DNA from 3 places in the Pseudoalteromonas sp. Z1A6 genome. Region 1 is predicted to be linked to each of the others. Evidence: predicted binding sites of a transcription regulator. Region 1 holds the regulator's gene; each other region holds the start of a gene.

Region 1 (6,216 bases):
AACAGCAACGTAAGCGTAATCTACAACTTCTTCACCCTGTAGGCCTTTAACTAAAGACATACAAAAACGAGCTGCAGCAGCACCCATAGATAGCGTAGCTGAACCACCGCCTGCTTTAGCATTTACAACTTCAGTACCCGCATTTTGGATACGTGGAGTAAGTGCAGCAACTTCTTCATCTGTGAAAGAAACACCTTCAACTTGAGAAAGTAGAGGCAGAATAGTTGTGCCTGAGTGACCACCAATTACTGGTACTTTAACAGTTGCTACGTCTACGCCTTTAAGTTCAGCAACAAATGCTTCTGAACGAATAACGTCAAGCGTAGTAATACCGAATACGCGTTTAGCGTCGTAAGTACCTGCTTTTTTGAATACTTCAGCAACGATTGGAACTGTGCCATTTACTGGGTTAGTAATAATACCTACTAACGCTTTAGGACAGCTAGCAACAATGCCTTCTGCTAAAGTTTTGATGATACCAGCATTTACATTAAATAAATCAGCACGATCCATACCTGGTTTACGTGGCATACCCGCTGGGATAAGAACGATGTCAGAGCCTTCAAGCGCTTTGTTTAATTCGTCTGCGCCAAAGCCTGCTACTTTAACATCTGTTGGGATGTGAGAAAGGTCAACCGCAACACCTGGTACTACTGGTGCAACATCATAAAGTGATAATTCAGAGCCAGCTGGTAAGCCTGTTTTTAATAGTAAAGACAACGCTTGGCCGATACCGCCTGCAGCACCTAATACAGCAACTTTCATTGGAATTCTCCGTAATTTGAGGTAGGAAACATTTGTGGCTCTTAAGATAATGAAATTAGCGACTAAAAACAAATTTATCCTGTCTATTTCAAGTATATTTTCGACCATAGTCGTAAACTTTTGTGATTTAACGCATCAAACTGGCAAGTTAACTAAACAACTGCTGCATAATTATTCATTTTTGTGTAGAATTTGCGGCATAAATAACAAAAACGAATAAAGACTATGCAACCACAAGATAAACAAGAAGCACTGGTAAAAGCATTTAAATCACTATTAAAAGAAGAAAATTTTGGCTCTCAAGGCGAAATAGTTGATGCATTAAAAGATCAAGGCTTTGACAATATAAGCCAAAGTAAAGTATCGCGCATGCTAAGTAAATTTGGTGCTGTACGCACACGTAACGCCAAACAAGAAATGGTTTACTGCTTACCAGCTGAAATGGGTGTACCTACGGCTAAAAGCCCATTACGCCAATTAGTAATCGACATTATGCACAACGAAATGATGATCATTATTCGTACCAGTCCAGGTGCTGCTCAGCTTATTGCGCGTTTATTAGATTCATTAGGTAAAGCAGATGGCGTACTAGGAACAATTGCAGGCGACGATACTATTTTTATCGCTCCTGCTAAAATATCTGAAATAGATGTAACACTTGAACGTGTTCGCATTTTATTTGATACGGTTTAATAGCAAACTAAATTTGTTTTAAAAACCCGACTGAAGGCGCAAAGAAAGCAGAACCCATATCGGCTTGAGTAAAATCAAGCCAGTGGTCGTAACACTCCCCTTCCCCTAAACGACTATTAAGTACTTTTTCAAATGCGGTGCCCGTACAAGCGCATGTAATTGATAACATTCCCTGCTCATACACATCGCCATAAGGCATGCTCTGATTTAATAGTAGCGGTTGTCCGTCTTCGTCTTTTAGCTCGCTACGTGACGCATGGCTGGTTTCAATCGCGGGGGTAATTAGCGTGTTATCAAGGCGCGTACGCCCCATTATTTGTTCTTGCTCACTCAATGATAAGTGCTGCCACATAGTTAAGTCATGCTTATAACGCTGTACATGAATATAACTCCCCTGATCTTCAAAATTGCCAGGGTTACTAATTAAAGCCGTAGCGCGCTTTTTTCTTCCATGTGCGGTGTCGCCACCATAAATAAAACCATTAAAATCACGACCATCTAAAAAGCGAAAATTACGAATTTGCTCCACCAGCTCAACATCGGGAGCAAATAGTTTTAAAATTTGCAGCGCAAATAAATGGTTAACGTCTTCACGGTCAGAGCGAATTTGCACAAATAAATCGCACGGTTGTACGCTCATTTGATGATCGCTATGGTTTATATTAGGAAAGCTCTGTAATTCGCTTGGGATGTATTCAGGGAGGATATGCGGCCAATATTGCGCACCAATAGCAACCATGCAAGAGAGCATTGATTCTGAAAATTGATCGCTAAATTCTTCTTCAATAGCGCTTACTTGTTTTAACTTTGCGCGAAGTGATTCATCTTGACCATCAAACACATTAAAAAATAAGTGCAAACCGTGTAAGTTTGCTTCAGCACAAATCCCTGATTGCGCTTGCGCCATTGTTATTCCTTAGTTTTACAGATAAAAACACAGCGAATAACAAATTAATTACGATTCGAAAAAATTCACCGTGTGAGGTTTTATTTTTATTATAACCTGTTCATTATTTTCAAATGACTGGCCATATTGTGCAGCAACTTCAATTTCTTGTTTATCAATAACAAGTGAATAAACATACGCCGAACCAATAAAGCGACGACTTATGATTGTAGCTCGCTTGCTGAATTTGTCACTTTGGTTATCTGCCACTAATTCTATTTGATGGGGACGTACATATATAAGCCCTACGCTTACGTCATGCTTACTCTCAACATAAGATTCGACTAAACCAAATGGTGTTTTGTATTCAGTTGCTGTTAATACTTCTGCGCTCAAGTATATGCCTTGACCCAGAAACTCTGCAACCTCCTTTGAACATGGATCTGCAAAAAGCTGCTCAGGCGTGCCTTGTTGCTCAATTTTACCGCGATGCATAATGGCAAGTGTATCTGAAAAGGCAAACGCCTCTTCTTTTGAGTGTGTAACAAACACAGCAGATACTTGAGTTGCTTTAATAATTCGACGTATATCGGCAATTAATTCAAAGCGTACTTGTGTATCAATATTTGAAAAAGGTTCATCTAGTAGCAATAGACTAGGCTTATAAGCTAATGCGCGAGCAATAGCTACACGTTGTTGTTGACCACCCGATAACTGATGCGGAAACCTGTCGGCACAGCCAATTAAATGCACAAGCTTGAGCATTTCATCAACGCGTTGTTGCTTTTGAGCTTTACTCATTTTACTAAGCCCAAATGCAATATTATTTGCCACCGTTAAATGCGGAAACAACGCATAATCTTGAAACATCATGCCGATGTTGCGATGCTCAGGTGAGACAAACGATTGCTCATCACTCACTAATTTACCGTCTATAAAAATAGACCCTTGCTTGGCTTCAATTAAACCTGCAATCGCTTTTAACGTGGTCGTTTTGCCGCACCCACTCGCTCCGAGTAGACAAACAATTTCATCTTTACCCACCGTTAAATCTAAATCGTGAATAACCTTTGTGCCGTTATAGTGATAGCTCACGCCTTGTAAAATTAAACTACTCATTTAACTACGCTGCTCCATAGAACGATTAATAAAATACAAAGGAATAAACCCAACAATAACAATAAATAATGCCGATATAGAAGCAAGCTCTAACTGCTCGTCACTCACATACTGAAATACATGAGTAGCTAAGCTTTCAAAATTAAACGGCCTGAGCAATAGCGCAGCCGGCAGTTCTTTCATGCACTCAATAAATACCAATAAAGCAGCAGTAAGCAATCCTCTTCGCAGTAAAGGTAGGTGCACTAAACGCAGTGTTTGTCCTTGGCTTTTACCCATTGATTGGCTTGCCATATCAAGTGATGGGCTAATACGTAAAAAACTCGACTCAATTGCTCCGTGTGCAATGGCGTAAAACCTAACAATATAAGCAATAATAATAGTAAGAATGCTACCTGTAAGCAGTAAGCCAATATCTAAATTATACGGCTCGAGCGCTGTGTTAATGGTGTTCTCTAATAATGTAAGTGGTAACAAAACCGCAATAGCGAGTACTGTGCCAGGCAACGCATATCCTGTGCTTGCTAAACGCCCAGGAATAAGCGGATACGTTTGCTTTGCCACACGCTGATAAAAAACGACAAAAATACTCAACGTAATCGTTATTAGGCTCACAACCCCAGCCACTTTTAAACTTTGCCAAGCGTAACTAAAAAACTCTACATTCCATGCTTTATCAAAGTAGGTAATGGCGTAATTTATAAGTACTGTAATAGGGATTACAAACGCGATAAATAAAATAAAGCTGCAAAATGCCGTTGCGAGCCAAGCTGACTTTCCTTTTAATACATAGAGAGATTCACTATTTACACTTGATTGGCGCTCAAATACCGCTTGGTTACGACGACTAAAGCGCTCTGCCATTAATGCTAAAAATAACAGTAATAACATCACACCCGATATTTTAGCTGCCGCTGTAAGTGAGTAATAACCAAACCACGTATCGTATACGGCAGTCGTTAATGTACTTACGGCAAAATAACTCACTGTTGCAAAGTCAGCCATGGTTTCCATACTTATAAGCGCAAGAGCCGCCACAATAGCCCCACGAGAGAGTACTAAGCTTACTTTAAAGAAACTTTGCCAAGGAGATAATCCCATTAACTGGCTAGCTTGTACTAATTTGAATGACTGCTCGCGAAGAGCCGTTTTAAAAATCAAAAATAAATACGGATAAAGCACCAAGGCAATCATAACGATGGCCCCAGGTAATGTACGTATATCAAAAAACCAATAGTCATTAGGCGATTGCCAGCCAAACCATTCTCTCAGCGCTATTTGCACCGGGCCCGCATAATCTAATAAATCAGTGTATACATAGGCAATAATATAGGTGGGCATAGCAAGGGGCAGCATAAGTGCCCATTCAAACTGTTTTTTACCCGGGAAACTACAGTAAGCCGTTAGCCACCCAAGTGGCAAAGCTATGGCGCAGCTAAGGACGCAAACACCTAAAACAAGCAATACGGTATTGGTTATGTAATCCCAAAGCACGGTATCCCACAGGTGGGAAAACACCTCAGAGCTACCTTGTAGAGATTCAAAAAGAAGAAAAAACAACGGGGCCGATAGAATTAAGCCAGTCGACCACGCAAAGAGCTGCCATTTAGACAGCTTAAATTTATTAGTCATTAAAGATCGAACTTCACCTCATCAATTAGCTTAAGCGCTAACGGACGATATTTACTAATCTCATCAAGTGGCAAGCTGTCTTCTTTAAAACTCCCCCAAGAGGCAACCAAACTTGATAGTTCAACACCCGACTTAACTGGATACTCCATATTTAATGAGGCATACATGTTTTGTGCTTTGCTGTCGGTCATATATTCTATGAGCTTTAATGCATTTTCAGGGTTTTTAGCATATTTGGTAATAACCGCACCCGAAACATTTATGTGTGAGCCACGATTAGTTTGATTTGGAAAGTTAATATTTACGGCCTCTGCCCAACCTTTTTGCTCTTTATCTTCTAGCATTTTACCAAGATAGTAACTATTACCTAATGCCAAGTTACATAAACCTTCTTTAACTGCTTTAACTTGAGCACGATCGTTACCTTGAGGTTTACGTGCTAAATTAGCCTTAACACCTTCAAGCCACTCTTTGGTTTGCGCTTCACCATGGTGTGCAATCATAGAAGCCACTAAACCTAAGTTATAGGGATGTTTGCCTGATCGCGTACAAATTTGTCCTTTGTATTTAGGATCTGCTAAATCTTCATAAGTGAGCTTAGGTAACTCACCAACTCGCTCTTTTGATGAATACACATTACGCACTCGCTTAGTGAGCGCGACCCATTGGCCATCACCGTCACGAAAAGCTGCAGGCACGTTATTATTTACACTGTCACTTTTTATAGTTTGTGTTAATTTTAAATCTTCTAATTGAATAAGCGCACTAAAATTAGAGGTTAATACTAAATCGGCTTTACTGTGTTTACCTTCGCGTTTAACACGCTCAATTAACCCTTTTTTAGCAAAAACAACATTGGTTTTTATTCCCGTTTGTTTTGTAAAATCTTCTAAAATTGGCTGAATCAAAAACGGCTGACGAAAAGAATAGATATTAACAACGTCACTTGCAAAGGCTGATGCCGATGCTGCTAATCCTAAAAAAAGTGTAAATACTGTCTTCATTATTTCACCTAAATAATTGTTATTATCATCGAATTCTACCGCGCTCATTCAAAAAGTGCACACTTTAAATAAATGTAAATATGTAAATAACGCCCAAAAAGGAAATGCAGTGTAAGA
Region 2 (7,330 bases), on a different contig from region 1:
AAGTGATTTATTGAATACTTATGCTTTAATTGCTCTTTTAAGATCATCAATTTTGTAATCACTTTATGCATTACTTCAATGGCGTTAAGGCCACGTTCGGGATCTGAGCTATGCCCAGAGCGACCAACCACTCTTATTGCTGTACTCATATGGCCCTTGTGCATAAATACTGGCGTCATATCAGTAGGTTCGCCAATTATACAGCATGCAGGTTTTAAATTAGGGTGCTTACATATTTGCTGTGCACCTGCCATAGTTGTTTCTTCATCGGCAGTGGCGAGTATTAAAATAGGTTGAGTTTGCTGCTTTTCATCAAGTTCACTAATCGCTTGTAATACAAAAGCAAAAAATCCTTTCATATCAATACTTCCCAGCCCATACAATTTATTGTCTAGTTCGGTAAGTTTAAACGGATTGTGGTTCCAGCGGCTGTCATCAAAAGGCACTGTATCTGTGTGGCCCGCAAGCATTAACCCGCCATCGCCTTTTCCACGCTTTGCTAATAAATTAAAGCGGCCTTTACCTCCTTCTAATTCAATAATTTCACACGTAAAACCGAGTGTTTCGCACCACCTAGCAAGGAGTTCAATTACGTTTTTATTGCTCATACACAAGCTGTCTTCAATTGCACTAATAGAAGGGGCTGCAATCAATTGTTGATACATAGAAATAAACGAAGGCAAAGGCATAAAAAAATCCAAAATTATTATTCAATTTAATTGCATAACAATATAAAAGTATTTATGATGAATATCAATTCACTTTTTAAGCATAAATATATTAAAGTAAAGCTATGAAAATAATGCGACGATAATCTACAAATTCATTAAATTAAGTCTTAATTTAGCGTCTTAGCTAGTTTAAGCGAACAACATATATATTTAGCAGTAAATTTTAAAATAACGAGTAATCAATGAATGTAGTTATTATTGGCGCAAGCGGTTATAGCGGCGCAGAGTTAGCAAGCTTAGTTGCTAATCATCCAAACCTTACCTTAACAGGCTGTTATGTATCTGAGGGTAGCTTAGATAAAAATAAATTACTAAGTGATTTATACCCAGAGCACCTTGGCTTACTAGATTGTCCTTTACTTCCTCTTAGTGCATCAGCTTTTGATGACATTCAAAGTGATGCTGACTATGTGTGTTTATGTACCGATCACAAAGTAAGTGTTGATTTAGCGCCTCAATTTTTAGCTATGGGTAAAAAAGTATTTGATTTATCTGGTGGCTATCGCCTAGCAAATAATGATGATTACGTTACTTATTATGGTTTTGAGCATCAACACCCAGAGCTTTTAAATGAAGCGGCTTACGGTTTAGCAGAGTGGAACAGTGATGCTATCGCTAACGCAAAGCTAATTGCTGTTGCAGGCTGTTACCCAACAGCGGCGCTCAATGCACTTAAACCGCTTAAACAAGCAGGCTTATTGAGCAGCGAAAGTATTATCATTAATGCCGTTTCGGGCGTTACGGGTGCCGGGCGTAAAGCGAGTGTAGGAACACATTTTTGTGAGGTATCGCTTGCACCTTATGGTTTGTTTAACCATCGCCACGGTCCTGAAATTGAACAACACCTTGGCCACAAAGTATTATTTACACCGCATCTAGGTAGCTTTGCGCGCGGTATTTTAGAAACTATTTATGTACAACTTAAGCCTGACGTTACCAAGGAAAACGTTGCATCGGCTTATCAAGTGCTTGCTAACGAACCATTAATTCGTTTGTTAGGCGATAAAATACCTTCAATTAAAGGTGTTGCTAAGCAACCATTTGTTGATATTGGCTGGCAGCAACAAGGCACGCAGTTAATTGTAATGTCTGCCATTGATAACTTATTAAAAGGCGCTGCTGGACAAGCTTTGCAGTGTATTAATATTTCTATGAATTTAGATCACACTACGGGCTTAAAAGGAGCGTTTTAAATGAGTAAAAAAACGTGGGTTATTAAACTCGGTGGTGCAGTACTTAATACAGAAAATGCAGCAAAAGCGTTATTTGACGTGCTAAGCGAGCAAAAAAATGATGAGTTTGTCATTGTTCATGGCGGTGGTTCTTTAGTAGATACATGGCTAAAGCAAGCGGGTTTTGCTAGTGCTAAACACCAAGGTTTACGTATTAGTCCAGCAGAGCAAATGCCTTATATAGTGGGTGCGCTTGCAGGTTGCGCTAATAAACAATTAATGACTCAAGCTATAAGCGCAGGGCATAAGCCTGTCGGCTTAAGTCTTTTTGAGGCGGGTGTGACTGCAACCCAAAAATTAAAAGCGCTTTGCTTAGTGGGTAAATGCACAAGTAACGACGATTCTATCATCAATGATTTACTTAGAATTTCTCGTTTACCTATTGTTAGCTCTATCGGCTTTGATGAACAAGGCTTGTGGTACAACGTAAATGCAGATGAAGCTGCAGCGGCTATTGCCAGTAATTTAAATGCAGAACTAATTTTTATGACGGATGTAGAAGCGGTGCTTGACGCAAATAAACAACCGTTACATCAACTTGACACAAAACACATTGATACTTTAATTACAGATGGAGTAATTGTGGGCGGGATGGAGGTCAAAGTTAAGACCAGCCTTCACGCTGCCCAACATTTACGACGCGGTGTGTATATTTCCAGCTGGCAAAAGCCAGAAAATTTAACTGCTCTGCTGCAAGGTGAGCATGTCGGAACAAAGATTACACCATAGGTTTATTATGTTTGAGAATTTTTTAACAGGTTTAGAATTAGACCAAAAAGGCGCACTTAATTTATTAAAGTTAGCGCAAGATATAAAAGCAAAGCCAGAAAAATACAGCCAAGTATTATCGGGTAAATCAATCGTAACATTGTTTGAAAAGCAAAGTTTACGTACACGTTTATCGTTTGATATAGGTATTAATCGCCTTGGTGGTCATGCTGTTTATTTAGATCAGCAAAATGGCGCTATGGGTGCACGTGAATCAATTAAAGATTTTGCACTTAATATTTCTACTTGGGCCGACGGTATTGTGGCGCGTGTAAATCAGCACAGCACATTAACCACGTTAGGTGAATATTCATCGGTACCAGTGGTAAATAGCTTGTGTGACTTGTACCACCCTTGCCAAGCACTTGCTGATTTTTTAACACTCCAAGAAGTACATGGCGATGTGAGTCAGCTTAAAGTAGCTTACTTAGGTGAGGGCAATAACGTGACTCATTCATTGATGTTACTTGCCGCAACGCTAGGTACTGACTTTGTTGCTGTAACACCAAAAGGGTGTTCGCCAGATTCACAAATACTTAAAAAAGCAGAGCAAATTGCAGCAATGAATGGCGCATCAGTCATGGTGAGCGATAGAGTTGAAGCTGCGGTTGGTGCAAACGTTGTATACGCAGATACATGGGTATCAATGGGTGATACAACGCCGCTTGAGCAAGTAAAAGAAAAATACATGCCTTATCAATTAAACCAGGCATTGCTAGATCAAACAGGTGCGACTACGGTATTACATTGCCAACCGGCACACCGTGAATTTGAAATTACCTCTGAGGTAATGGATGGTCCAGCATCAAAAATCATTCAACAAGCAGAGAATCGCATGCATGCGCAAAATGCTCTGCTAGTTACATTACTAAATCCAAATTTTGTTAAGGAACACCTATGAGTTCAATTAAAAAAGTCGTTTTAGCCTATTCTGGTGGTCTTGATACGTCGGCTATCGTGCCATGGTTAAAAGAAAACTACGGCTGTGAAGTAATCGCGTTTGTTGCCGATGTAGGTCAAGGCGCTGAAGAACTTGAAGGCGTAGAAGCTAAAGCAATTGCCTCTGGTGCATCTGAATGTTACGTAGTTGACTTAAAAGATGAAATGGTAAGTGATTACATTTACCCAACGCTTAAAACGGGCTCAATTTACGAAGGTACTTATTTATTAGGTACTTCTATGGCGCGCCCAATTATTGCTAAAGCACAAGTTGAAATTGCACGTAAAGTAGGTGCTGATGCACTTTCTCATGGTTGTACTGGTAAAGGTAATGACCAAGTTCGTTTTGAATCATGTTTTGCAGCACTAGCCCCTGATTTAAAAGTAATTGCGCCATGGCGTGAGTGGGACTTATCGAGCCGTGAATCATTACTTGATTACTTAGCAGAGCGTGACATTCCGTGTTCAGCATCTGCTACAAAAATTTATAGCCGTGATGCTAACGCATGGCATATTTCGCACGAAGGTGGTGAGCTTGAAGACCCATGGTGTCAACCAACTGAACAAGTATGGACTTGGACTAACTCTCCAGAGCAAGCACCAGATAAATCAGAACTAGTAACATTAAAAGTTGTTGAAGGCGAAGTGGTTGCTGTAAATGGCGTAGAGCTTAAACCTTACGATTGTTTAGTTAAATTAAACGATATTGCATCGCCTCATGGTGTTGGACGTGTTGATATTGTAGAAAACCGTTTAGTTGGCATGAAGTCACGCGGTTGTTATGAAACGCCAGGCGGCACAGTCATTATGGCAGCGCTTCAAGCCATTGACGAGCTAGTGCTTGATAAAGCAAGCCGTAAGTGGAAAGAAGTACTCGGTGGTGAGTTTTCACATTTAGTATACGACGGCCGTTGGTTTACGCCTCTTAAAGATTCTATTTTAGCCGGTGCTGAAGCACTTTCTAAAGTGGCAACAGGTGAAGTGGTACTTAAGCTATACAAAGGCCAAGTAACTGCAGTTCAAAAGCAGTCACCAAATAGCTTATACAGCGAAGCATTTGCTACATTTGGCGAAGATGATGTGTACGACCAATCACACGCTGAAGGCTTTATTCGTTTATTCTCGCTTTCAAGCAGAATTTCAGCACTCGCTAAAAAGTAATTTATTACGCCCCTCATAAAAGGGGCACTACAGGGTTTGGAGAGATTTCATGGCATTATGGGGCGGACGTTTTTCTACGGGTCCAGATGAGGCGTTTAAGCAATTTAACGACTCTCTTCCCTTTGACTACCAGTTAGCAGAGCAAGATATTATTGGCTCTGTGGCATGGGCTGGTGCACTTGAACAGGTAAGTGTACTTTCAAGTGACGAGCACACAAGATTAGTGGCTGCATTAAATGAGCTGCTTGAAGAAGTTAAAGCAGATCCACAAGCGGTAGCTACTTCAGGTGCAGAGGATATTCATTCACATGTTGAAGCAGCTCTAATTGAAAAAGTAGGTGATTTAGCTAAAAAATTACATACAGGCCGAAGCCGTAATGACCAAGTTGCCACCGACTTTAGATTATGGTGCCGTGATACGGCTGACCATTTACTAGATGCTATTGCACAGCTTAAAGGCGAGTTTGTAGCGCTTGCAGAGCGAGAGCTTGGCACAATATTACCAGGTTACACGCACTTACAGCGCGCACAACCAGTATTGTTTAGCCACTGGTGTATGGCGTATGTAGAGATGCTAGAGCGTGATGAAAGCCGCCTGCAAGATGCTAAAGCGCGCATGAATTTTTGCCCATTAGGCAGTGGTGCATTAGCAGGTACAGCTTATCCGATTGATCGCCAAGCATTAGCGCATGGGCTAGGTTTTACAGCGGCTACAAAAAACAGCCTTGATGGTGTATCTGATCGTGATTTTGTTTTAGATCTTTTAAGTTGTGCGTCTATTTCGATGATTCACTTATCTCGTATGTCAGAGGATTTGATTTTTTATAATTCGGGTGAAGCCGGATTTATAGAGCTTGCTGATAACGTAACATCAGGCTCATCGCTCATGCCTCAGAAAAAAAATCCTGATGCACTCGAGCTTATTCGCGGTAAAACCGGACGTGTGTTTGGTGCATTTAGCGCTATGATGATGACGTTAAAAGCGCTGCCACTTGCATACAATAAAGATATGCAAGAAGACAAAGAAGGGCTATTCGACGCTATGCCAACATGGCTTGCATGTATTCATATGGCGCAAGCATGTATTAAAGGCGTTAAAGTAAACGGCGATAAGACACTTGCTGCAGCAAAAGGAGGGCATGCAAATGCCACCGAACTTGCTGATTACTTAGTTGCTAAAGGTGTGCCATTTAGAGAAGGGCATCACATTGTAGGTGTACTTGTACAGCTTGCGATTAGCGAAGGTAAAACGCTTGAAGAGCTATCGCTTGAGCAGTACAAATCAGTAAACACTGTATTTGAAGACGATGTTTACCCAGTACTTGAAATTGATGCATGTATAAAAGCACGTAAAGCCCTTGGTGGGACGTCTATTGAACAAGTAACTAATGCTGTTAAAGAAGCCAAAAAAAAACAGCAAATAACGGTACGTGATGCAAATTTAGATGATGTAGAAGCAATTGCCACACTTATACAGCATTGGGCAACGGTAGGTGAAAACCTGCCTCGTGCAAAAAGCGATATGGTGCACTCTATTAACGAGTTTGCAGTAACGGAAATAAATGGAAAAGTGTCGGGCTGTGCGTCGTTATACATTTACGATACCGGCCTTGCTGAAATACGCTCATTGGGTATAGACCCAAAAAGTAAAGTGTCGGGGCAGGGTAGACAGCTTGTAGATCATCTACTTACTAAAGCCAAAAAATTGGCACTTAACCGAGTTATTGTATTAACACGCGTACCAGATTTTTTTGAACAACAACGTTTTACTTTTTGTAGCAAAGACTCTTTGCCTGAAAAAGTAATGAAAGATTGTGAACTTTGCCTTCGTAAAGAAAATTGTGACGAAGTAGCAATGGAATATATTTTGAAGCTAAGTACACGTGCGGAGATCCCGTGTAAATACGTAGCTTAAACTCCCTGGATACAAAAAACGTACGGTTATCCCTGTGCGTTTTTTTATGTTTGTAGTAAACTGGTCGGAGCTGTTTGGTTTGATTATATAAGTATGTTTTGAGTGAGTTTTAAGATGTCAAAAAAAGTTGGCACATTGGTTGCTTTGTATAAGGTAGATAGCAAAATAGCTATCACTACTTTAAACAGGTGATGCATTTATCTACATAATAATGTGGTTAAAAGTTGCACCAAATATAATTAAAACTTTTACAAGGATCAATCACATGCAAGTTTCAGCTAATAGCCAAGTACAAATGCAAGCATACAACAAAACACAACAATTAAAGCCTGCAATGGAACAAACTGCTAGCCCTAAAACCCTGCAATCTGATACAGTAAGCATCTCTCAAGAAGGTATGGCTGCTGCGAGTGTTAACTCTGTTGAACGTGGCCTTGCTATTCTTTCTGGTGGTACAGGCACTCGTCCTAAGTAGTAATAAGGTATTGAATGTTTTTAACTGAGTTTTTTGGTCTTTTCTCATTATCAGCTTTTGTTATGTGGGCTTTTTTAATGGCCTTCTTTTTCAATGTTTTTGTATATAG
Region 3 (14,309 bases), on a different contig from region 1:
CAACTTTATTTGCGAGCAATTGTGCGCTGTGTAACATGGACGACATAGGGCCGAGTGAATTATTCAATTCGTGGCTGATAATGCGTATTACCTTTTTCCACACGGCAACTTCTTGGCGACTAAGCTCACGGGTTAATTGTTTAAATATATATAAATGATGCTTTTGGTTATTGAGTAAAAACTCCCCGGTGGCTAAATGCCAAGTTTGCGAGTCTTGATTCTCTATTTCTATATTAAAGAGGCCATCAACACCGTGCTCTATAGCTGCTATTAATTGCAGGGGCGAATTTTCGAGCAATTTACTTAGCTGCATACCTTCAAGGCGGGTTGCGCTATTAAATAAACTACGGCTAATTAAATTACTAAATACCACCGTATTATTATCATTGACCAGTAATAACGCTTGCGGCGAGCTTTGCAATACTTTATCAAGCATTAACTCGCGCTGGTAAATCCATTGTTTTTCTTGGCGAAGCTGTTTAGCGGTTTGATTATAAAGTCGGCATAGTTTTCCAAGTTCATCATTACTTTTATACGCTAGTAAGCTGGAGAGCTCACCATCTTTAAAATTAAGCAACCCGGTTTCGAGCGATTGCATGCCAAGCTTTATTGGTTTGGTGAGAGCTCTTGAAAGCAAGGTGCTAAATGCAAGCGTTAGTAATATTAAAAACAGAGTGTAGTACATATCAAAACCACTAAGTGCGGCAATAATAAAAACAGGCAGCGCGCTACAAAGTGCGCAAATTAACACAACCTTTTGGCTTAGGGTAAAGTGGCTAATAATGTTTGGCATTAATAATCAATACCCATTTTTTGTAATCGACGATAAAGAGCTTGTCGGCTTAAACCAAATTCACGGGCCACTTTGGCTATAACACCTTGATGAGCGCGCATTGCGTGTTCTATTTCCTGTTTGGTCGGTTCTGCTTTTGCTTCTTGTTGAGCAGTAACCGATGACGAAAGTGCAAAGTCATCGACTGTAAGCGCACCTGTTGGTTTTAGCACCGCTACACGTTTACAAGCATTTTCTAGCTCTCGAACGTTACCTGGCCATTTATAATGTTGAAGTGCTTGCTCTGTGTTTATAGTCAGCTCTCGGTGAGGTAAAAAATGGCTAATAAGTGCTAAAACATCATCTTGCCTTTCGCTAAGGGCAGGCACATTGAGTTCAATTACATTAAGGCGATAATATAAGTCTTCCCTAAATCGACCTTGTTCAATTGCTTGTAGCAGGTTTTCGTTAGTGGCCGATATAACCCGCACATTTACTTTTTGTGTTTGTGTTGAGCCTAAACGTTCAAACTCGCCGGTTTGTACTACGCGTAGTAATTTTATTTGTCCTGAGAGTGGTAAATTACCAATTTCATCTAAAAATAACGTACCGCCATCAGCTGCTTCAAATCGACCAATACGTTGTTTAGTTATCCCCGTGTATGCGCCAGCTTCAGCGCCAAAAAGTTCGGCTTCTATAAGTTCTTGTGGTAGTGCGCCTGCGTTTACCTTAATAAAAGGTTGCGATACAAGTGGGGAGTTTTTTTGAATGATATGCGCAATGCACTCTTTACCACTTCCATTAGGGCCTGTAATTAATGCAGATATATCAGATTTAGCTACTTGTAGCGCCATAGTGACCAGTCGTTCCATAGCCGTGCTTTTAAATATTAGCCCGGCAAGGTCTGCGCTTTTAAATGTACCTTCACGCTCTTGTTGATGGCGATTATGTGTCGCCACTATTTTTTTAGCACTGCCTAGCTCTATTAAGTTACTGATACAAACTAGTAGTTTTGCATCATCCCAGGGTTTTGGTAAGTAATCGGCAGCACCGGCTTTTACAAGCTCAATAGCGGTAGCAAGTTCGGTCCAGGCTGTAATAAGTATAATAGGGAGGTGTGGGTTTATTTCTCGTAGTTCATAAAACAACGTTTTACCTTCTTCGCCAGAGGTTGTGTCGCTGGTAAAGTTCATGTCTTGAATTACAAGCTCAATTCGCTGATAGCGAACTATTTGCAGAGCATCAAACGGGTTTGTTGCAGTCACTACCGAAAAGTCGTGGATCTCGAGCAACAATGAAAGTGCATCGAGTACTGCTTGGTTATCATCAACAATGAGTATTTTATGAGTCATAGGTTATTTTTATAATTTTTTAATGGCTACACTGCCTTACTAATCAGTGTAGCATAGTGATTTTTACATGATTTAGTAACCTAAACTCTGGATAATAAATCTACCTCAAGCGGATTCTAGGTTAAATTGTGCGAGTTGCGATACTGGGCGAAATATTAGCAGCGCGTTTAGCCGGCCCTAATACCGCAAGTAAGCTCATTAATAATACGACAATGGCGGTAACGGCTATATAGCTTGGCGGTAGTGCGGCTACAGAAAAATACTGCATTAACATTTTCCCAAGTAGTATTGCTGTTACCACACCTAAGGCTAAACCTAGGCTACAAATTAATGCATTTTCTACTAAAAAGTAGCTAACAATAGCTGACTTTCTTGCACCAAGTGCTCTGCGTGTGCCAATTTGCTTAGTACGTTTGCTAATATTAAATAAGGTTAAGCCAAAAATACCGAGAGCGGTTATAAGCACTAAAATAGTGATTAATACTATGAGCATGCGCATCATGAGGCGGTCTTTAGCGGTATACTCATTTTTTAATTCATCAAGTCCTTTAATGTTATTAATAACGCGTTTGCTGTAATTTTCGAGCATGGCATTTTCTATTTCTTTCATTACAGCTGCTCGCTGACCAGGCTCTGTACGAACGGCAACTTGTGCATAACTTGCTGCTTTAATATAAGGAATAAACGCAAGATTATCGGGTTTACTGTCTTTGAGCCACGGGCCTTTCATGTTTCCGATCACGCCAATAACTTTAAGTGGTAGGTCACCAAAATAAACTATTTTTCCTAAACCATCTCCATCAGGGTAGAGCTCATCAAGTAAGGCTTTAGTGACTATAGTGACGTTGGTGCGCTTTTGTGTAATTTCGTTTGTAACTAGCACTTCATCTTCGGTAAAGTTTCGCCCTGCAATTAAGTTAACGCCGTAGGTATTAATTGCGTGGTCATCTATAAAAAAATAAGCAGTTCTTACACTTAGGCCTTCTTGTGGAGCGGGTTGTAAATTAAAGCTCGAAGCGCTGCCACTGCCTGATAGCGGGATACTACTGCTTAATGCGGCATCAACTACGCCTGGCATTTTTCTAAGCATGCTTTCATCAAGCTCAAACTGCTGGCTTAAGTTAATATCAGTACCAAAGGTCATTACATTAAACTTAAATATATCTTGCTCAGGGTAGCCCGTTTCTTGATTTAAATAGCTAATTCTGTCTTGAATGATAAATGCAGCATTACTGACTATAGCTGTGGTAATTGCAATTTGAATTAGCAGTAATACAGCGCCCACCTTTGAGCGGCATAAGGCGTTAAATATAGGTTTTATTTCTAACATTGTTAAATTCCTTATTGGCTCTTAAGATAAATAGCAGGATTGGTTTTACACACTAACCAAGCTGGGTACAAACCAGCCAAAATGCAGGTTGTAATTGCAATCAATGGGGCGCTCAATAGCATGGTCAAATCCATTGTTGCTAAGTTTTCATAGTAGTCGTAGCTTTGCACTACGCCCATTAAGCCAAGTTGTGCTAGTACAATTCCTAGCATGCCACCTATAAAGCCAAGCATGGCGACCTCAACTAAGTGCTGTAAAAATATTTGCCTTTTACTAGCGCCTAATGCGCGTCTTACACCTACTTCTGGCGCTCTGCGTAAAAACTTGGCTAAAAGTAAACCTAAAATATTGGCTAAGCAGACACCTAAGAACATAAAGCTCAGGCCCACTAAAATTTTATTGTCTTCGGTGACGACGTTGTTGTATTGCATCCATTGGTTTACATCGCGAAGTTTATACTCAAGTTCTTTACGATTAAATCGACCACGTTTTTGTTGTTCTTGCATATAGGCTAATAAGTAATTTTGATAGGCTTGTTTTTGTTCAAGCGTATTTAGCTCTGCCCAAAACTGGATCCATACTTGCTCAGATTGCAGTTTATCTGCAAAGGTTGGTGTGTTTTCGTGTTTCCATCCATTGCTATTGCCCCAACTTACGAGCTCTTTTGCCTTTATTAAGCTAAAGGGCATAAATAATTCTTCTACTTGATTAAATGCACCGTTATTTAAATCATAATATTTAATATTGAGAGGCCAATGGTTAATAACACCAACTACTTGATAGCTTGCATCATCTAAGTAAATCAGTTCTCCGACGGAGTTTTGTCCTGCAAATAGTTTATCGTTTATCTCTTGGGTAATAACAACCACAGGTGCGGCTGAGTTTTCTTGCTCTTTGCTCCAAGCCCCTCCGTATAGAAATGACAAATTAAACATGCTAAAAAAGTCAGGCGTTGTCATGCGAGCATTACCTATAAAAGGTTTTATTTTGTCGGAGTCTAAATAAACTGAAAAGCCGGTACGCATCATAGCCACTTTTTTCTCTGACGTGGGTGCGTTTAATAAGTTCTCTGCATCTTGATAGGTCAATTGCAGTGGCATGTTATCTTCTGTCCACCACGTACTACCATCGTCCATTGTTTGTAATTGCACACTGTAAAGTTGGCTGCTTTTTTCTGGAATAGGATCGGCCGACATCATGTGATAAACACTAAGGCTGGTCATTGTTATGCCTATACCTATCGCAATGGCAAGTACCATTAAAAAGCTAACCAATGGGGTGCGCTTGAAGCTGCGCCAACTTAAATCTAAATAATGAATAAACATTAGTTAAACCCCCGATGCTGTTTTTATAGTTTGCGCGCCCTGATAAAGCGTAAAGTCGGCAAGTTGTCCATCAACTACTTGAATATTACGCGGAGCACGGCGGGCTAATTCGCTATCATGAGTTACCATTACAATAGTGGCACCGTCGCGATTGATTTGTTCAAGTAACTCCATAACTTGGCGAGCCATTAAGCTGTCAAGGTTACCTGTTGGCTCATCGGCAAGTAAAAAACGAGGTTCACCAGCAAGCGCACGGGCTATTGCTACACGTTGTTGCTGGCCACCAGAGAGTTGTTGAGGTAAGTGTTTAGCGCGAGATGCTAAACCAACTTGTTCAAGGCATTGCTCAATTCGACGTTTTCGCTCATTTGCTTTAATCCCTCTGTAGCGAAGAGGAACTTCTATGTTTTCATATAAATTTAAATCGGGGATCAAATTAAAGCCTTGGAATATAAAGCCAATTTTTTGATTACGTAAATCAGCACGTTGGTTATCGTTTAGGCTGCCAACATTAACGCCATCCAGCAGGTATTCACCTTCGTTAAAAGGCTCGAGCATACCTGCAATATTTAAAAAGGTTGTTTTTCCTGAGCCGCTAGGACCAGTAACAGCAATAAATTCGCCTTCGTTTACTTGCAGATTAAAATCTCGAAGCGCATGGGTTTGTACCATTTCTGTTTGGTATACTTTACTTACATTGTTCATTTGTAACATCGTTGTTCCTAATTATTTTTAGCGTTGGTTGAGAACGTCTGTTTAATTTAATAAAATCGTGTTGGCTTGCTTAAAGTCGCTGTAGCTTGAAATAATAATTTCATCGTTTTCTTTTAGTCCACTTAAAAGCTCAACCGCATTAATGCTGGTGGCGCCTATTGTAATAGGTATACGCTTTGCGATATTGCCATCGACTTTATAAGCTATAATTCCGCCTTGCTGCATAAATGCACCACGCTTTACTTGCATTACACCTTCTCGGTTGTCGAGTAAAATACGTGCAGTTAAGCGTTGGTTCTGACGAATGTTGTTAGTAACACCTTTAAACCGGACGCGTGCTGTTACTTCACGATTATTAACTTCTGGTGATATGGCGGATAAATTCCCCATCACTGTTTCATTGCCTAACTTAAGCTCTACTTCCATACCGAGCCCTAATTCGTTTGCGTAACTTTCAGGAACTTGGAGTTCGGCTTCAAAATTACTTAAGTCGACGAGAGTCATAAGAGGTTGGCTTTGCGTCACTGCGGCTTTTTGTTGCACTAATAGGTTACCCACGATCCCTGTAACGGTAGCCTTAATAGATAGGTTGCTTACTTTTCGGATTAAGTCATCAACAATAAGTTGTTGGCGGGTCACATCACTTTTAGCAGCTTGTAGTTCAAAAGCGAGCGTGTCTTTGGCAAGCAATACCTCTTGCTGCGCATGCTTATAGGAGAGCTTAGCTCGGGATAAATCATCAACTGCTTTTTCTAGATCAATTTGGCTAATTAAGTGCTTTTGTATTGATAACTGTGCGCGACGATTTTCGCGCTCAGCGGCGTTAAGCTCAACTTGCGCCATATCGAGTGTTTTATTTAAAGTGAGTGTTTGGCGTCTTGCTTGCAAATGCTGCCTTTGCTGCTCGCCTTCAAGTCTTTTAAGTACAGACTCCTGTTGCTTTAATTCATTAGTTGACTCAGGGCTTTGCAGCAGGGCAAGTGTGTTGCCTTGCTTTACTGTATCGCCGGCCTTTACTTTTAAATCTATAAATCCCCGTTCTGGACTGTAGATTTTAGGAGCATTAGCAGCAACAATTTTACCACTGGCGGCAATGTCTCGAATGAGCGCTTTAACATGTACTTTTGCAATCTGTACTTTTGAGCGGCTAATAGAGCTTTTAGCGCTATGGCTCGTTAAAAAAATATAAGCAATTGCAGAGACCACAATGAAAACAATCGCAGTGATTATCGCGTATTTTTTATAGCTTATAGGTGCCTTTACTTGTATGTCTTGTGCGCTGGTATCTTTAATCATTTAATTTCCCCTAAATTGCTTTTATGTATTTTTCGCACAGCAGTAATAAAGCTGCTGTGCAAATAGCGGCAATAGGAGAGAGTAAAAATAAGCTTAGAGTAAACATAGTAATTCCAATTAGCGATTATATATAAAGCTATACGATTAATATGCCAACCATTATCTTATTGATATTTAAGTGATTTTATTTTTTTGTTATTGAAATTCATGTCCGCGGACAGTTTATGTGTCCGCATCGGACATAGTTTTAAATAAAAATTCACTATTAACGTACAAAAAATGACATGAACTTTCATAACTATACTAATGAGCAGCAATAATCGGGGATGTTAAGCCATTAAAGTAATGAAATAGCATAAAACTATCTAAATGTTAACTGAATAGCCCCTCTAGTGTTGAATACTTATTCACTTTCGGTTGCCTTTACGTTTACGTAAGCTGGCACGCTGAATGCTTGTGTTTTTTACAATATGTTAAACTTGACACCAGTGTCATGAAAAAATAGTGGTTAAAATAACGCTAAATGTTAAAAATAATGATAAAAAGAAATCTTGCTATGAAGTGAGAAATATTCAAGAATGTGAATATGTATTCAAAGTGCTATTGACTCTATTTAAGATAGAGGCTAGTTTTGTCCGTCTGTTAGCAAATCGTCGAGCAGTTCATCCACGCTAACAGTGCAGCAAGGGGAGGGGTCTATGTTATACGACTCAAAGTTAGAAAAAGAAAATTGTGGCTTTGGCTTAATAGCTCAAGTTAATGGTCAAGCTAGTCATAGGCTTATTCGTACTGCTATTACGGGGCTTGATCGCATGCAGCACCGTGGTGGTATATCTGCCGATGGTAAAACAGGTGATGGCTGTGGTTTATTATTACAAAAACCAGATAGCTTTTTCCGTGCTATTGCTAGTGAACATAACTGGCACTTAGGCAAAAACTACGCAGTGGGTATGATATTTTTAAATTCAGACCCTGTTTTAGCGCAAGCTGCAAAACAAATACTTAGCGAAGAATTAGAAAAAGAAACGTTAAATATTTTAGGTTGGCGCGTTGTGCCAACCGACCCATCAATGCTCGGTCCTATTGCTGTACAGCAATTACCAGGTTTTGAACAAATTTTTGTTAGCGCGCCAGAAGGTTGGCGTTCTAAAGACTTAGAGCGTCGCTTATATGTAGCACGCCGCCGCGCTGAAAAGCGCATTGTTGATGACGAAGCTTTCTATATCGCAAGTCTATCTGGTTTGGTAACTATCTATAAAGGCTTAATGATGCCTGCAGATTTACCAAATTTTTACCTAGATTTAGCTGATATTCGTATGACGAGTGCGATTTGTGTTTTCCATCAGCGCTTTTCTACTAATACTCAGCCGCGTTGGCCTTTAGCTCAACCTTTCCGCTATTTAGCACACAATGGTGAAATTAATACTATTGAAGGTAACCGCCAGTGGGCACGCGCACGTTCATACAAGTTTGCGTCACCGCTTATTCCTGATTTACAAAGCGCAGCGCCGTTTGTAAACGAAACCGGTTCTGATTCATCAAGCCTAGATAATATGCTTGAGCTATTTTTAGCTGGTGGCATGGATTTATTCCGCGCTATGCGTATGCTCGTACCACCTGCATGGCAGAAAAACCGTGCAATGGACGACGATTTACGTGCATTTTACGACTTTAACTCTATGCATATGGAACCATGGGATGGCCCGGCAGGTATTGTTATGTCGGATGGTCGTTTTGCGGCTTGTAACCTTGACCGTAATGGACTTCGCCCAGCGCGTTATGTAATTACACAAGATGGCTTTATTACGCTTGCATCAGAAGTGGGTATTTGGGATTACACTGCCGATGAAGTAGTTGAAAAAGGCCGTGTTGGTCCAGGTGAATTATTAGTTATTGATACTAAGCTTGGCAAAATTTGGCACTCAGATGAAATCGATCAAGATTTAAAGTCTCGCCATCCTTACAAGTCATGGCTTGAGGAGAATGTTAAGCGTTTAGTTCCATTTGAAGAGCTTACTGAACAAGACGCCGGTAATCGCTCATTTGATGACGAAACGCTAGCTAAATATCAAAAAATGTTTGGTTATACCAACGAAGAGCTTGATAGCGTTATTCGTGTAATGGGTGAAAACGGCCAAGAAGCAACCGGCTCAATGGGTGATGACACGCCATTTGCAGTGCTTAGTGAAGGGCATCGTTCGCTTTATGATTACTTCCGCCAAAAATTTGCGCAAGTAACAAACCCACCTATCGATCCACTGCGTGAAAATCATGTAATGTCACTTGCGACATGTATTGGTAGTGAGCAAAACGTATTTAACGAAACAACAGGCCACGCTAAGCGCCTACAGTTTGATACGCCAATTTTAATGTACGCAGACATGCAGCAGCTATTAAATGCTGATGAAGCGCATTACAGCTACTGTAAAATTGATATTACCTACACAGTTGAAGAAGGTTTAGAAAATGCGGTAACGCGTATTTGTGACCAAGCACAAGAAAAAGCAGCCGCTGGTTGTATAATGCTTATTTTAACTGACCGTAACTTTAATGAAGCAAATTTGCCGATTCCAGCAGCTATGGCTGTAGGTGCGGTACAAAAACGATTAGTTGATAACAATCTTCGCTGTGAATCAAACATTATCATTGAAACCGGTAGCGTGCGTGATGCGCATCAGTTTGCTGTGTTATTAGGCTTTGGTGCTACGGCAATTTATCCATACCTTGCGTATGAATCGTTAGTTGCGATGAGCGACAGCAAAATTATTAATAAGTCGTATTGCGAAGTAACTCTTGCTTACCGTAAAGCCATTAACAAGGGCTTATACAAAATCATGTCTAAAATGGGCATAAGTACGGTTGCGTCATATCGCTGCTCAATGTTGTTTGAAGCGGTTGGTTTATCTGACGCTATTGTACAAATGTGCTTTAAAGGTGTGGCAAGTCGCATACAGGGCGCATGCTTTACCGACTTTGATGACGATCAGCAAAGCTTACACAAACTCGCTCTAAGTAAGCGTAAATTATTAAGCCACGGCGGCTTGTTTAAGTACGTACATGGCGGCGAGTATCATGCTTATAATCCTGATGTAATCCAAACCCTGCAAAAAGCAGTTCGTTCTGGTGAATATAGTGATTACAGTGAATATGCAAAACTTGTTAATACGCGTCCTATTGCCACTTTACGTGACATGCTTGCGCTTAAAATTCCAGAGCAAGGCATTAGCATCGATGATGTAGAGCCTGCAGAAAACCTATACAAGCGTTTCGATTCAGCAGCAATGAGTATTGGTGCATTATCGCCAGAAGCGCATGAGGCTCTAGCAATTGCAATGAACCGCTTAGGCGGTTGTTCAAACTCTGGTGAAGGCGGCGAAGATAAGCTGCGTTATGGTACCGAGAAAAACTCGCGTATTAAACAAGTTGCTTCAGGTCGATTTGGCGTAACGCCGCATTATTTACGCAGTGCTGACGTTATTCAAATTAAAGTAGCGCAAGGTGCAAAACCAGGCGAAGGCGGTCAATTACCGGGTGAAAAAGTAACTCCATACATTGCTAAACTTCGTTATTCGGTTCCCGGTGTTACGTTAATTTCGCCACCACCACATCACGATATTTATTCAATTGAAGATTTAGCGCAGCTAATTTTCGATTTGAAACAAGTAAACCCTAAAGCGCTAATTTCTGTAAAACTGGTTTCAGAACCAGGCGTAGGAACCATTGCAACGGGTGTTGCTAAAGCGTATGCCGATTTAATTACTATTTCTGGCTATGATGGTGGTACAGGCGCAAGCCCACTTACTTCAGTTAAATATGCAGGTAGCCCATGGGAGCTAGGACTTGCAGAAACGCAGCAAGCTCTTGTTGAAAATGGACTGCGTCATCGTATTCGCTTGCAAACAGATGGTGGCTTAAAAACGGGTTTAGATATAATTAAAGCGGCAATTTTAGGTGCAGAAAGTTTTGGCTTTGGTACCGGCCCAATGGTTGCGCTTGGTTGTAAATACTTACGAATTTGCCATTTAAACAACTGTGCGACCGGTGTTGCAACACAAGACGAAACACTTCGTCAAAAGCATTACCACGGCTTACCAGAAATGGCGATGAACTACTTTAAGTTTATAGCGCAAGAAGCACGTGAAATCATGGCAAGCTTGGGTGTTGTAAACTTAACTGATTTAATCGGTCGTTTAGATTTGCTTGAAGCAATTGAAGGCAAAACAGCAAAACAGAAGAAAATTGATTTATCTTCAGTAATTGCTCAGCCTAATAACCCAACTGGCGAAACGCTTTATTGTAGTGCGCCTAATAGCTCACATTATTTAGGAAAACTTAATGAGAGCCTACTAGCTAAGGCGCAAGACGCAATTGATGCTTCAAGCGGTATTTCACTAGTAAGTCGTATTTGTAATACGGACAGATCGGTAGGTGCAATGCTTTCTGGCTATATTGCTGATAAATATGGCAACCAAGGTATGGCGGCTGACCCTGTAGTAATTGAACTACACGGTACTGCGGGTCAATCATTTGGTGTGTGGAATGCCGGCGGCCTTGAAATGACATTGGTTGGTGATGCAAACGATTACGTAGGTAAAGGCATGGCGGGTGGCAAGTTAGTTATTCGTCCACCACTTGGCTCGTCGTTCGAAAGTCACAAAGCCACAATTGCAGGCAACACATGTTTATACGGTGCAACAGGCGGTAAACTGTTTGCTGCAGGTTGTGCAGGCGAGCGCTTTGCAGTTCGGAACTCAGGTGTGCAAGCGGTTGTTGAAGGTGTAGGTGATAACGGTTGTGAATACATGACGGGCGGCGTTGTATGTGTACTTGGTAATGTAGGTGTTAACTTTGGTGCGGGTATGACCGGTGGTTTTGCTTATATTTTAGATGAGCGAAATGATTTTGAAAAACGCATTAATCCAGAGCTAGTAGAAATAGTAACGCTGGATGAATTAACATCGCATCAAGAGCATTTACGCGGTTTAATTGCTGAGCATTTAGAGCTTACTGGCTCATGCCGTGCAGAAAGTATTTTAGCTAACTTTGAATTGTACTTACCTATGTTCAAATTAGTAAAACCAATATCAAGCGACGTAAAAAGTTTACTCGGGCATCGCGCTCGCAGTAGTGCCGAACTACGTGTTCAGGCGCAATAAGGGGGCAGTATGAGCGAAAATGTATATCAATTTATAGACGTGCAGCGTGTAGACCCACGCAAAAAACCAATCTCGTCACGTAAAAAATCTTTCGTAGAAATTTACGAACCCTTTTCAGAGAATCAGGTTAACTCACAAGCTGACCGTTGTTTAGATTGTGGTAACCCATACTGTGAGTGGAAATGTCCAGTACATAACTACATTCCACAATGGCTAAAGTTAATACGCACAGGCCGTATTATAGAGGCGGCAGAGCTTTCTCATCGTACAAATAGCTTACCAGAGGTTTGTGGGCGTGTTTGCCCACAAGACCGCTTGTGTGAAGGCTCGTGTACGCTCGATGAAGAGTTTGGTGCGGTTACAATTGGTAATATTGAAAAATACATTACTGATGAGGCATTTAAAATGGGCTGGAAGCCTGATATGTCTTATGTAACATGGACTGACAAAAAAGTAGCCATTATTGGTGCGGGCCCTGCAGGTTTAGGGTGTGCTGATATTTTAGTGCGTAACGGTGTTAAACCAGTGGTGTTTGATCGTCACCCAGAAATAGGTGGACTACTCACATTTGGTATTCCTTCTTTTAAACTTGAAAAATCAGTAATGCAAAAGCGCCGTGAAATTTTCACTGAAATGGGCGTAGAATTTAAGTTAAATGTTGAAGTAGGTGTTGATATTACACTTGACCAAATTTTAGCTGATTACGACGCTGTGTTTTTAGGGGTTGGTACGTATCAGAGTATGCGTGCAGGTCTTGAAAATGAAGATGCAGCGGGTGTTCACGATGCATTGCCGTTTTTGATTGGTAACACGAACCGTGTAATGGGCTACGACGAGACAAAACAACCGTGTATTGATATGGCTAATCAAAAAGTAGTTGTACTTGGCGGTGGTGATACAGCGATGGACTGTGTGCGTACGTCTATTCGACAAAATGCTGCAAAAGTAACGTGTGCTTATCGTCGTGATAAAGAAAATATGCCAGGCTCTAAACGTGAAGTTAAAAACGCGAAAGAAGAAGGCGTTATATTTACGTATAACGTTCAGCCTAAAGGCATTGTACTGAACGATAAAGGTAAAGTGACCGGCGTTAAAATGGTTAAAACTAAATTAGGTGAACCTGACGCAAAAGGCAGAAGCCGTGCTGAAGAAGTACCTGGTTCAGAACATGTTATTGAAGCTGATCAAGTTATTATGGCGTTTGGTTTCCAGCCTCACAAAATGGATTGGTTAGAAAAATACGATGTAGAAATAAACAACTGGGGCGGTATTAACGCACCAGAACAAGGTGAGTTTACACATCAAACTACTAACCCTAAAATATTTGCTGGTGGCGACATTGTACGTGGTTCAGATTTAGTGGTAACTGCTATTTTTGAAGGACGTAACGCTGCAGAAGGTATTATGGATTACTTAAAAGTTTAATTTTTCGTGTTAAAATAACGATATTTAAAGCAAGCCAAGTGGCTTGCTTTTTTATTTGTTTTATCCAAATGTAATGTCAACATAATTAGTGACAAATGGGGCTATATTTATACCACCTTTTGTATGGCTTTCTTGAACAACACCTTTTGTTAGTAACTTCATGTAGAAACCTTATATAGTAACTTTCAAAGAAACTGCTTTGCCATTATGGGTTGTTCTTTATAAGCCAAATGCGATTTCTTTAGGTATCTACTAAGCGGCTTTCAGGACTCGTTTCATATATATAAACGTTATCGACACTTCTTTCTTCTAAGTCGTTTATATACTCTAATACCAATTCGCTTAATTAAGTGATCTATTTTGAGATAACAAAATTATGTCGATAATGAGGCTAAAGTTTCGCTACTTAGGTGTTCTCGGCAATTACCTCTACATTGCTTTGTATTCATGCAGTCGTATCTCGAAAGTTTTAACGCAGTTAGCGCCAAGTTCAATCCTTGAAATTGATTGAGTATTATCGCGGATTTGTATAGTGCGTGTATTTTTTGTAGCGGCACTTTTATTGATTAATGTGTTGTTGACTCGGTCCAGGCACAATTCATAGAATAGTTACTACCATCTTTAACTGTGCAGGTTTATATTATTTTTTGACTACCAGTCAGTTCGATTATTGCAGGAATAAAAGGGCGTACTTATATAATTTAGCAAATGGTATTAGTGCCAAGCAATTTAATATCGTAAAAATGTACTTACCTGAGATAAATGCAAGAGGCTAAAAATATGTGCACAATTGTCAGTGCTAATTACTAACCTTAATAGTTGATTTAAATATAAAGTAGGTTCATTATTGCACGCTGTTTACGGTTTGCTTACTTTATATCTATAAGTTTGCTTTTATACATTAATAAATAAATAGAAATTATGTACGAATATTCAAAC

What was found. Region 1 encodes ArgR, which controls arginine synthesis, uptake and breakdown. Its sites were predicted from a motif close to ANTGAATANNTATTCANT; they were not measured.
Region 2: the regulator ArgR is predicted to act here: its motif matches at 746-763, upstream of argC (N-acetyl-gamma-glutamyl-phosphate reductase).
Region 3: the regulator ArgR is predicted to act here: its motif matches at 7,369-7,386, upstream of gltB (glutamate synthase large subunit).

Annotation. Positions count from the first base shown of each region.
Region 1 is NZ_WTKW01000226.1:211-6,426, forward strand. Features, by position in the region: gene mdh (malate dehydrogenase) at 1-765, opposite strand, end outside; gene argR (transcriptional regulator ArgR) at 991-1,458, shown strand; gene GQR46_RS13815 (Dyp-type peroxidase) at 1,466-2,365, opposite strand; gene GQR46_RS13820 (ABC transporter ATP-binding protein) at 2,414-3,463, opposite strand; gene GQR46_RS13825 (iron ABC transporter permease) at 3,464-5,095, opposite strand; gene GQR46_RS13830 (Fe(3+) ABC transporter substrate-binding protein) at 5,095-6,099, opposite strand.
Region 2 is NZ_WTKW01000186.1:481-7,810, reverse strand. Features, by position in the region: gene argE (acetylornithine deacetylase) at 1-689, opposite strand, end outside; gene argC (N-acetyl-gamma-glutamyl-phosphate reductase) at 914-1,924, shown strand; gene argB (acetylglutamate kinase) at 1,925-2,692, shown strand; gene GQR46_RS12385 (ornithine carbamoyltransferase) at 2,700-3,632, shown strand; gene GQR46_RS12380 (argininosuccinate synthase) at 3,629-4,831, shown strand; gene argH (argininosuccinate lyase) at 4,881-6,746, shown strand; gene GQR46_RS12370 (hypothetical protein) at 7,012-7,221, shown strand; gene GQR46_RS12365 (hypothetical protein) at 7,236-7,330, shown strand, end outside.
Region 3 is NZ_WTKW01000053.1:576-14,884, reverse strand. Features, by position in the region: gene GQR46_RS05435 (ATP-binding protein) at 1-793, opposite strand, end outside; gene GQR46_RS05430 (sigma-54 dependent transcriptional regulator) at 793-2,124, opposite strand; gene GQR46_RS05425 (FtsX-like permease family protein) at 2,246-3,454, opposite strand; gene GQR46_RS05420 (ABC transporter permease) at 3,466-4,779, opposite strand; gene GQR46_RS05415 (ABC transporter ATP-binding protein) at 4,783-5,493, opposite strand; gene GQR46_RS05410 (efflux RND transporter periplasmic adaptor subunit) at 5,536-6,789, opposite strand; gene gltB (glutamate synthase large subunit) at 7,488-11,945, shown strand; gene GQR46_RS05400 (FAD-dependent oxidoreductase) at 11,955-13,370, shown strand.